DNA from 3 places in the Permianibacter fluminis genome. Region 2 is predicted to be linked to each of the others. Evidence: predicted binding sites of a transcription regulator. Region 2 holds the regulator's gene; each other region holds the start of a gene.
What was found. The regulator sigma-54, encoded in region 2, starts transcription at its own class of promoters, with help from an activator protein. The targets are predictions, from matches to a motif close to ANTGGCATNNANNTTGCTNT.

Region 1 (3,279 bases), on a different contig from region 2:
TAGCGAAATCGCCAGTCGGGACACAAGACGCCGTTGTCTTGCCGAAATGGATTGCAATTCAGATGCCAGCGTTGCCAACGCTGATGGCAGCGCTCGTCGCGGCGGCTTGTTGCGCGCGCGAAAGAGCGGGATAGAACAGAAATATGCACACTGTCGGTGCAAATCCGCCACCGAATCGGTGCAGTGACTCGCGACAGCCAGTCCGTACGGCATTTCTCCCGCTAAAAAACGAAGATGAACTGGTGACAAATTTGAATTGCTGATGGTGACCGTGATGAACTCGATGGCCGCTTCATCACTCGCACGTGCACCAGTGCCAACCACGATCCGCTCACTTGCACCAAGCCCACGCCCCAAAACCGCTCGCCTGCGATGCACCCCGGCGAGACATCACTGCAAGACATAATGTCACGACTGCCGCAAGCCAATGCCCACAGGCAGCGCATGTGATGGTTATAAGGAATCGGACGTGATGCGGCCCGTCGCTTGCAGCAGATCGCCGGGTTAGTGGAGGTCATGACATGCGAGTGCTGGTGGTGGCAGACAGCAACGACCGCATCGATCCGGTGGTCGCCGCACTGCGGCAGGCGGGTATTGAATCGGTGCAGGAAATGGAAGGCGCGATCGGTTTGCTGCGCCGGGTTGCCGATTTTCAACCGGATCTGATCTTGATCGACACCGCCTCGCCATCACGCGATGTGCTGGAATCACTGTGTGTGGTCAACAGCCATGCGCCCCGGCCGATGTTGATGTTCAGCAACGACGATTCCGATGCCAGCATCAGCGCGGCGATGGCGGCCGGCGTCAGCATTTACTCGGTAGAAGGCATTGATGCCAGCAAATTGCCACCGATCATGCGTATCGCCGCCGCCCGTTTCCGCCAGGACCAGCAGCGCTTGACCGAACTTGACGCCATCACCCAGCAACAACACGAGAGGCAATCGGTGGCGACTGCCAAGGGCCTGCTAATGGCGCGCGATGGCTTGAATGAAGAAACGGCCTATCGCAAGTTGCGCGATAGAGCCATGCGCAACCGCCGCTCGCTCGCCGAAGTGGCCAGCGACCTGCTGAAGCGTTGGCAGTCGTGACAACGTCATCACAGTAGCAGCGATACGTCACAGTCACAGGCACAGTCACTGCCACAAGCGAAGTTACGGCAACAGGCATCGCCGCGATCAATCTGGGGCCGCGAAATGGTGCAAGCTGCTTCACGGCGGTGCGCAGAGTTTGCCGAAATGCCGTCGTCATGCCGCTGCAATCCACAGTACGCCGGCCGCAAAGCGCGCATCGGCTGAAATCGGGTTTGCTGGCATGCGCTTTGCTCTCTTCATTGTGCAAAGTTGAATTTTCCTCATCAGTTCGGACAACGGCGTCCCATGCCCTGCAGCAACGTGCAGGACATCGGACGCCGTTTTCATTTTTGGAGAATGCCATGACTGTCGCCCTGCTGAAGACTGCTGCCGAACCCGCCACTACCGCCGCAACAAGTGATAGCACCGCCGCCAATGAATCATCGCCAACAGGCGATGTCACCAGCGTGCCAGCGATCGCTGATGCGGGGATCAGCGCCGATGTCATCAACGGCGGTCGGCGCCTGTTTGGCAAACAGTTGGCGCTGGCCGCCAGCGCTCTCGCCGTTGCCGGCTGGTTGCCGCAGCGACAAGCCTGGGCCGCAGGCAGCGACAAGCCGGAGAAGACCCGGGTACAGGTTGGCTTTATTCCGCTGACTGATTGCGCGTCGGTGATCGTCGCCTCGCAAATGGGCTTTGACAAAAAATATGGCATCGAGATTGTGCCGAACAAGGAGGCATCATGGGCCGCCGTACGCGACAAGCTGGTGAATGGCGAGCTGGATGCCGCGCACGTCTTATACGGACTCGTGTACGGCGTGCATCTGGGCATTGGTGGCAGCAAGAAAGACATGGCCGTGCTGATGAACCTGAATCACAACGGTCAGGCGATAACCCTGTCGAACCAGCTGAATGAGCAAGGCGTGCGTGATGGCGAGTCGCTGGCCAAACACATTCAGAAAAATCCGCGCGAATACACCTTTGCCCAGACCTTTCCGACCGGCACCCATGCGATGTGGCTGTATTACTATCTGGCCAGCATCGGCGTGCATCCGTTTCAGGATGTCAAAACCATTGTGGTGCCGCCGCCACAAATGGTCGCCAACATGCGGGTCGGTAACATGGACGGCTTCTGTGTTGGCGAGCCGTGGAATGCCCGCGCCATCTTCGACAAAATCGGTTTCACGCTCGCCACCTCGCAAGACATCTGGACCGATCATCCGGAGAAGGTGCTCGGCTGCACGGCGGCGTTTGTCCAGCAGCATCCCAACACCGCGCGGGCACTCACTGCCGCCTTGCTGGAAGCATCGCGGTTTATCGACGATCCGCGCAACCGCGCGACCGTGGCCAAATTGATTGCCGGCAAAGCCTATGTCAACGCGCCGGCCGAGGTGATCGAGTCGCGCTTTCTCGGCCAGTACGACAATGGCATCGGCCGGCGCTGGCAGGATCCGAACTACATGAAGTTCTACAACGACGGTCAGGTGACGTTTCCGTATTTGTCCGACGGCATGTGGTTTCTCACCCAGCACCGACGCTGGGGTCTGCTGAGCAGCGAGCCGGATTATCTGTCCGTCGCCAGTCAGATCAACCAGATCGCGATTTACAAGCAAGCGGCAGCCGCAGCGAAAGTCCCGGTACCCAGCGACGTCCTGCGCAGCAGCAAGCTGATCGACGGCAAGATCTGGGATGGCAAGGAGCCGGCCCGTTACGCTGCCAGCTTCAGCCTCAACAGCGCGCAAGGTGTGGCGGCATGAATACGGCAAGACAGTTGAGCGCGGTGCCGGCAGTGGCATCAATATCAACAGCACCAAACACGCCAGATCCCGGCGTCGAGCAAACGCATCGGCAACGCCAGCAGCGCACGGAGCAGGCGACACTTCGGGCCGCAGTGCTGGCCAAACACGAAGCGGAGTTTGCCCTGCGTGCACAGGTCAATCGCGAACGTTTGCGCGCGCTGACGCAGTTGCTATTGCCGCCACTGCTTGGCCTTGCACTGCTGCTGATGATCTGGACCTGGCTGGCACAGTTGCGCCCGGAGTTGCCCGGCCCGCTGGCAACCTGGCAGGCGGCCGCCGCGTTGTTTGCCGATCCGTTCTATGACAATGGTCCGAACGATCAGGGCATCGGCTGGAACATTCTGTATTCGCTCGGCCGGGTCGGGCTGGGCTTTGGTCTGGCGGCCGGCGTGGGCATTCCGCTGGGCTTT
Region 2 (3,279 bases):
ACGCAGCTTGTTGCTGGACAGTGTGGTGGTGTCGATCAGCAAATCGGCGCGCGACGCGATGGGGCTCAGCAGCTCGCGTTCGCGGGCAATGGCTTCATTGAGCGACAGACCGGCGTGGGTCAGCGGATGCCGACGGCGGGTTTCGCTGAAGCGTTTCAGCAGGGTGCTTTCTTCGGCGTCGGTGAAAATGACCAGCGGTCGGCTGGCTTGGTCGAGCAGTTGCTCGTAGACCTGATCAAACTGGGCCAGCTCTTCCAGCTGGTTGCGGGCATCGATGGAAAAGGCGAGCTCGGCGTGTTCGTGCCGGACTTTCTGCACCAGGGTCGGGATCAGGCTGACCGGAATATTGTCGACGCAGTAATAGCCCTGATCTTCCAGCGCGCGCAGCGCCACCGATTTGCCGGAACCAGAGCGACCACTGAGCAGAACCAGAGCCATGAGCCATGCAATTTCAGAGCGGGGGAGTGGCAAAAGCTTAGCACGGACGTCCGGTCAAACTGGTGAAATTTGCCGCAAAAGGCGGTGTGACCGGCTCACGTGAAAGGGAATAAAAAAAGGAGCCGGGTCGGCTCCTTTTTTCTACTGAAATCACCTTTCATCATGAAAACAAGGACTTGAGGCGTGGGGCTCAATGGCCGCGCAGCATTTCCTTGTGCTTTTTGACCTGACGGTCGAGTTTGTCCATCAGCAAATCAATGGCGGCATACATGTCGCCGTCTTCACAGTCAGCGAAGATTTCGCCGCCGTTGACGTGCAGTTTGGCTTCGGCTTTCTGACGCAGTTTTTCCACACTCAGAATGACATGGACGTTATTGATGTGATCAAAATGGCGGTTTAGCCGCTCGAATTTGTCATTGACGAAGCTGCGCAGAGCGTCAGTGATCTCGACATGGTGGCCGGTCAGGTTGATTTGCATAGTGGCTTCCTCTTTCGGCGCCAGATCAAAGGTCGTCGCTGGCAGCGGCGGTTCCCTCATCATGGCTGCACTTACAACATGGTGCATGGTGGCCGGCTTTTCAAGCTGGTCCCGTTGACACCGGTCAAACCCGGTTCTGCTTTCCCACCCCAACGCCAGCCAACCTTGCCGCGCCTGGTGTGGAACCTATTTCTGGAGTGTCGCTCCAGACCCTCTTTTCTGAGTCGCTACTCAGACTCGCTTGCTAAACACTTGTTGCCTGACCAATACGTCGGTCGGGCTCAGCCCAGCGTCTTGCGTTCGCTGGATGGCGGTATGGACATGGCTTCGCGGTACTTCGCGACCGTGCGCCGTGCCACGACAATGCCGTCCTTCGCCAGAATCTGGGCAATTTGACTGTCACTCAGGGGTTTGTTGGCCTCCTCAGAATCGATCAGTTTGCGGATACGGGCGCGGATGGCGGTGCTCGAAGCTTCGCCGCCGGCGGTGGTTGCCAGATGGCTGGAGAAAAAATATTTCAGTTCAAAAATGCCGCGTGGGGTGTGCATGTATTTCTGGGTGGTCACCCGCGAAATGGTCGACTCGTGCATGCCAAGCAGCTCGGCGATATCGGCCAGCACCATCGGTTTCATCGCTTCTTCGCCATGCTCGAAGAAACCAATCTGCTGCTCGACGATCGAGGTCGCGACTTTCAGCAGCGTCTCGTTGCGGCTTTGCAGGCTCTTGATGAACCATTTGGCTTCCTGCAGATGGTTGCGCAAGAAGCTGTTGTCGGCGGCGGTGCGGGTGCGCTGGATGAGGCTGGCGTAACTGGAGTTGATTCGCAGCCGTGGCGCAATTTCCGGATTCAGCTCCACCGTCCAGCGATTGCGTTTCTTGCTGACAATGACATCCGGGGTGACGTATTCGGCAGCGTTCTGGGTCATCGCGCTACCGGGCCGCGGATTCAACCGCTGTATCGCGGCAATGGCGTCACGCAGCTGATCTTCGCTGAGCCGGGTTTTCCGCATCAGGGTTTTGAAATCGCGCGCGGCCAGCAACGGCAAATAGTCGCGGACGATCAGCTCAGCTTGGCTTATCCGATCATTGCCGTTGCGGGCCTGCCGCAGCTGCAACAGCAGACACTCGCGCAAATCGCGGGCAGCGACCCCAGGCGGATCAAATTGCTGCAGGCGCCGCAGCACGGCTTCGACTTCGTCCAGATCGAGATTGCCTTCTTCATTCAGGCTTTCGTAGAGATCCGGGCAGCTGGTGCGCAAATAGCCGTCGTCATCAATGGCGTCGATAATGGCTTCGGCGATCGCGCGATCGGTGTCGCTGAACGGGGTCAGATTCAGTTGCCAGCGCAAATGGTCATGCAGACTTTCCCGGGTCTCGCCCTGGAATTCGTAATCGTCATCGCCTTCCCGATTGCCGCTGCCACCGGCAGGCGAACTGAAGTCCCAATCTTCCCACTGGGCATCGACCGGCAATTCCGCATTCAGATCTTGCTGTTGCAAAGCTTCGCTGGTGTCAGGTGTGTGCTCGTCAGCCCCCAATTCACGATCAGCTTCGCTACCGCTGGCGCTGCTGGAAAATTCCGGCTCGCCAAAGTCGCTCTCGCCGGCGCGGCTGTCGGCATAGTCCGAATCGGCATAATTGCTGTCGGAAAAGTCGGTACCGCTGAATTCGGCCTCGCTGTCAGCGCGATCGGCGGCGCTTTCATTCTGATCGCGTTCGCTGGCTTGTTCTTGCTCGACCGCCTCGAAGCCGTCGTCGGCTTCGTCACCCGGCTCACTGACTTCGAGCATGGGATTGGAGTCCAGCGCCTGCTGGATTTCGGTCTGCAACTCCAGACTGGACAGCTGCAACAGCTTGATCGCCTGCTGCAATTGCGGCGTCATCGTAAGCTGTTGGCTGATGCGTAGTTGGAGTGAGGGTTTCATTCTTCTGGTTTGACTACCATGTCAGTGCCGTCTGTGGTCGCGGCGCCCTTAACTTCACTATAAACCAATCTGCAGAATCTGATCGGCTTACAGCGTGAAATGTTCTCCCAGATACACTTGCCGGACCTGCTGGTTGGCCAGAATCGCTTCCGGTGCGCCATCGGCAATCAGTCGGCCTTCGCTGACAATGTACGCGCGTTCACAAACCGTCAAGGTTTCACGGACATTGTGATCGGTAATCAGAATGCCGAGGCCCCGATCGCGCAGGTGCTGGATGATGCGCTTGATTTCCAGCACCGAGATCGGGTCGACACCGGCGAACGGTTCGTCAAGCAAAATGAAGCGCGGCTCGGCGGCCAGCGCCCGGGCAATTTCGACGCGGCGGCGTTCACCGCCCGATAATGCCATGCCCAGACTTTTGCGCAAATGTCCGATGTG
Region 3 (3,279 bases), on a different contig from region 2:
GCTCGAAGTGCAAGTCCGAGGCGCCCTTTTTGATGGCGTCCATCAAGAGCTTGTTGATGAATCGAACAATTGGAGCATCGTCCGCGCCCTGACCGTCATCGCCGGCCGGCTCCTCATCACCGCCTTGAATATCGAGGTTGTCGAGGTCCTCATCCATGCCCTCGAAACTGCCGGCATCCTTGGCATCGAGCAGTTTGTCGATGGCACGGCCGAGCTTGTCATCCTCAACCAGAATGCCTTCAATGCTCATGCCGGTATGGAACCGGACCTTGTCCAGGGCTTCGAGATTGGTCGGATCCGAGATGGCAACGAACAACCGGTTACCGCGCTTGAACAGTGGCATGGTCCGGTGCTGCCGGATGATGGCTTCTTCGACCAGTTCCTTTGGAATCAGATCTTGATCCATCGCCTCGATGTCAAACAGCGGCGCGCCGAACTCCTGGGACGCTATATTCGCAAGAACGTGAGCTTTGGCTAGCTTATTCTGGACAACATAGCTAACGAAGGGCTGCTTGGTCTTAACCGCCTGAGCCAACGCCTCTTGAGCGATGCCCTCTTCAAGAATGCCGTCTGTGACCAGCCGTCGTGGCAGGCCGCCCAAGGCCATTTTGGTACCCGGTGTGCTCATTTCAGTTGTTCCGACAGATTCTTTTCATTAGCAGCTTTCAGATAAAGGTAATGGACAATCTTAAAAAAACAAAGGCGAGCCAAGCTCGCCTTTGTCCTAAACAACAGTAACTTACGAGCTGTTACGGCAGTTAGCCGGGAACAACTTGAACAGACTAGCCGATGCTCCAGTGTAGCAGCGCCATGCCTTGATGGTGTCGCCGGAAGCAGCATCCGAGCAGGAACCGCCAGCCAAGCCACCGCTGGCATTCGTGCAAGCCTTCAGCATAAGTTGTTCGTTGTACAAATCCGGATCAATGTTCTGGATTTCGACAGTGATGACATTGCCCGAAACGGCAATTTGTTCAACGTACTGACTGACGCCAGCCGAGTCAGTCGAGCAGCCGGCCGCATTGGCGGACGAAGGGACAGTATTCGGGTTGGCGGCGAAGAACTCTGCAACGGAAATTTTGCAGGCACCGGCAGCCGCGGCCACTTCGGAAACCTTCGAGCGCTTGAGATAGTCTTGGTAAGCTGGCAACGCAACGGCAGCCAAGATACCGATAATCGCAACGACGATCATGAGTTCGATAAGGGTAAAGCCCTTTTGCACTGATTTCATGTTTAAAGCTCCTCACAGGGGAAGGTATGGCCAGTCAATTCAGGATAGGTGAAAATCCCAAATCCGCCACTGGCGCGTCTCGTACGCCCCAACAACGAATGCAGCGTACGGGCGACCGACCAGTGTTATCAGTACGCCAGCAAGTATCGTGCCAAATATTTGATGGGTCAACTTCCCAGCATTCTGCCGGTCTGGGAACGCGCCAGCCCAGATAAATTGCTCTCTACATAGACTTATTTGTGAGGTGCCTCACAATTGCGGGTATTCCTATACCGTACTTCGCTAGGGGTAGGGCGTGTGCCCCTTCTCGATTGCGCGGCAGCTTGTGACAATATTTGTCAGTGGCCTATTAAAAACAGGGCGGGTATCCGGGGAGGGGCCCTAGAAGTAAGGCCAGTCTTTCCAAAGACTAGGTGGTTCAAAAAAAAACGATGTTGAGCCGCTGTCTGCAAGGCTATGGCCAACCCACGCATATCCAACTTTATCAGCATGGACGCTTCTCCAGTTGGAGCACGACCTACTCCACAACGTCACGTGCCGCCCTGTTTGGACTACGGTCGGGGTCGGAAAGCGGCGAGTTGTTTTGACCCGAACTGCAGAGATTGTCGTAGTTCTTCGGGCGTTCAAATTGCTTGGCAGTGTGGCTATCAAGCTTTGGCTTACTTCTCGACAATGTGCTGACCAATGTCAAATGTGATACTTGAGCCTTCCTAGGCGAGTCCTTATACTGTCGCGCCGCGGTACGTGCATTAAGACGCCGGTGTAGCTCAGTTGGTAGAGCAGCGCATTCGTAATGCGAAGGTCGTAGGTTCGACTCCTATCCCCGGCACCATCTTTCCATACACAGCTCAAACGATCATCTGTCCTCTTGTTACTCGATGCCCATGCTTAGGGTTGAAAGGACGCCCTTGTCTGAACATGCAGCTTGGGTCATCCTTGCCGCTAGTCTCGGTCAGACAGAATCCTCGCTATGGTCCTTTCCACTAAATTGAGCCGTCAACTACTGATTTTGCGGTTGTTGGCTTTGTGTTCGCTCGGTTTCGTATTCTACTTGCAATTCTTGGTGCCGACCTTGGTGGGGTCCGCTTCTAAGGGTATGCAGTTGGACATCATTGTCACTGTGCTGACCTCCAGTAGCTATCTGACTACTCAATTGGCGCTGTTTCTATTGCTATCGTTCATTCTCTGGGCTGGACTGGTTTGGTTGACTTATCGCACTGTGGCATTTTTCATGGTGCGTCGGAGTTGGCGGTATCGAACTTTTGTTCCAACCTTCTTGCTGTATACGTTGCTTTCATGGATGGCAATAGGATTTGCCAACAACGTCATATACAGTGGGTCGCGATTCGACTTGTTGGTGCCGATATATTTGCGAAATACCGTGACCGAAATAGTGGTCGCTGCAATATTGTCGTTATTAGTCGCGGTGCCAATGTTAGTGGCGTTGTGGTTGGCCAATCGAAAGAAAACGGTTTATGCGGCAGCGGCCATTTTGCTCGCAATCACCATTAGCCATAATATCGACTCAGGGTTCAGTCCGGCCGCTAAAACAAGCCAGCCGAACGTTATAATAATTGGTGTCGACTCCTTCTCTCCGTTTCAGCTTGGCCGCTATCACGAAGAGAATTTTTCTAATTTTATTTCAAAAATTGAGCAGATGCACTGGTTCGCTGATTCGGTTCCGAGCGTACCGAGGACCTTTGGATCTTGGTCCGGCATTTTGACTGGACTTGATGCTGTCGATAGTGGCGCTCGTTTTAACTTGACGCCGATTGAGACGGTAAAAACGGATCGCTCGATAGCTTATGATTTTCATAACGCAGGTTATCGCACCGTCTTCGCTATGGATGAAAGGCTGTTTGCAAATATCGATCAGCGATATGGGTTCGATGAGGTGGTCGGCCCAAGAATGGGGGCCATTGACTTCCTTATTTCTACCATCGCTGACTTGCCATTGAATAATCTCTTCATGCATTTTGTTCCGGGTAGCCAGTATATTTTGCCAAATAGTTACGGAAATCGCGCTTCAAAAGGTGCGTATTTGCCTGATC

Region 1: the regulator sigma-54 is predicted to act here: its motif matches at 1,306-1,325, upstream of HPT27_RS06060 (CmpA/NrtA family ABC transporter substrate-binding protein).
Region 3: the regulator sigma-54 is predicted to act here: its motif matches at 1,365-1,384, upstream of HPT27_RS08340 (pilin).

What each region holds. Positions count from the first base shown of each region.
Region 1 covers NZ_JABMEG010000001.1:1,378,889-1,382,167, reverse strand. Annotated here, with positions in the region: gene HPT27_RS06065 (ANTAR domain-containing response regulator) at 522-1,088, shown strand; gene HPT27_RS06060 (CmpA/NrtA family ABC transporter substrate-binding protein) at 1,547-2,827, shown strand; gene ntrB (nitrate ABC transporter permease) at 2,824-3,279, shown strand, end outside.
Region 2 covers NZ_JABMEG010000003.1:106,025-109,303, forward strand. Annotated here, with positions in the region: gene rapZ (RNase adapter RapZ) at 1-438, opposite strand, end outside; gene hpf (ribosome hibernation promoting factor) at 629-916, opposite strand; gene HPT27_RS18555 (RNA polymerase factor sigma-54) at 1,198-2,841, opposite strand; gene lptB (LPS export ABC transporter ATP-binding protein) at 2,929-3,279, opposite strand, start outside.
Region 3 covers NZ_JABMEG010000001.1:1,933,276-1,936,554, forward strand. Annotated here, with positions in the region: gene pilB (type IV-A pilus assembly ATPase PilB) at 1-628, opposite strand, end outside; gene HPT27_RS08340 (pilin) at 740-1,228, opposite strand; tRNA gene HPT27_RS08345 (tRNA-Thr) at 1,985-2,060, shown strand; gene HPT27_RS08350 (sulfatase-like hydrolase/transferase) at 2,199-3,279, shown strand, end outside.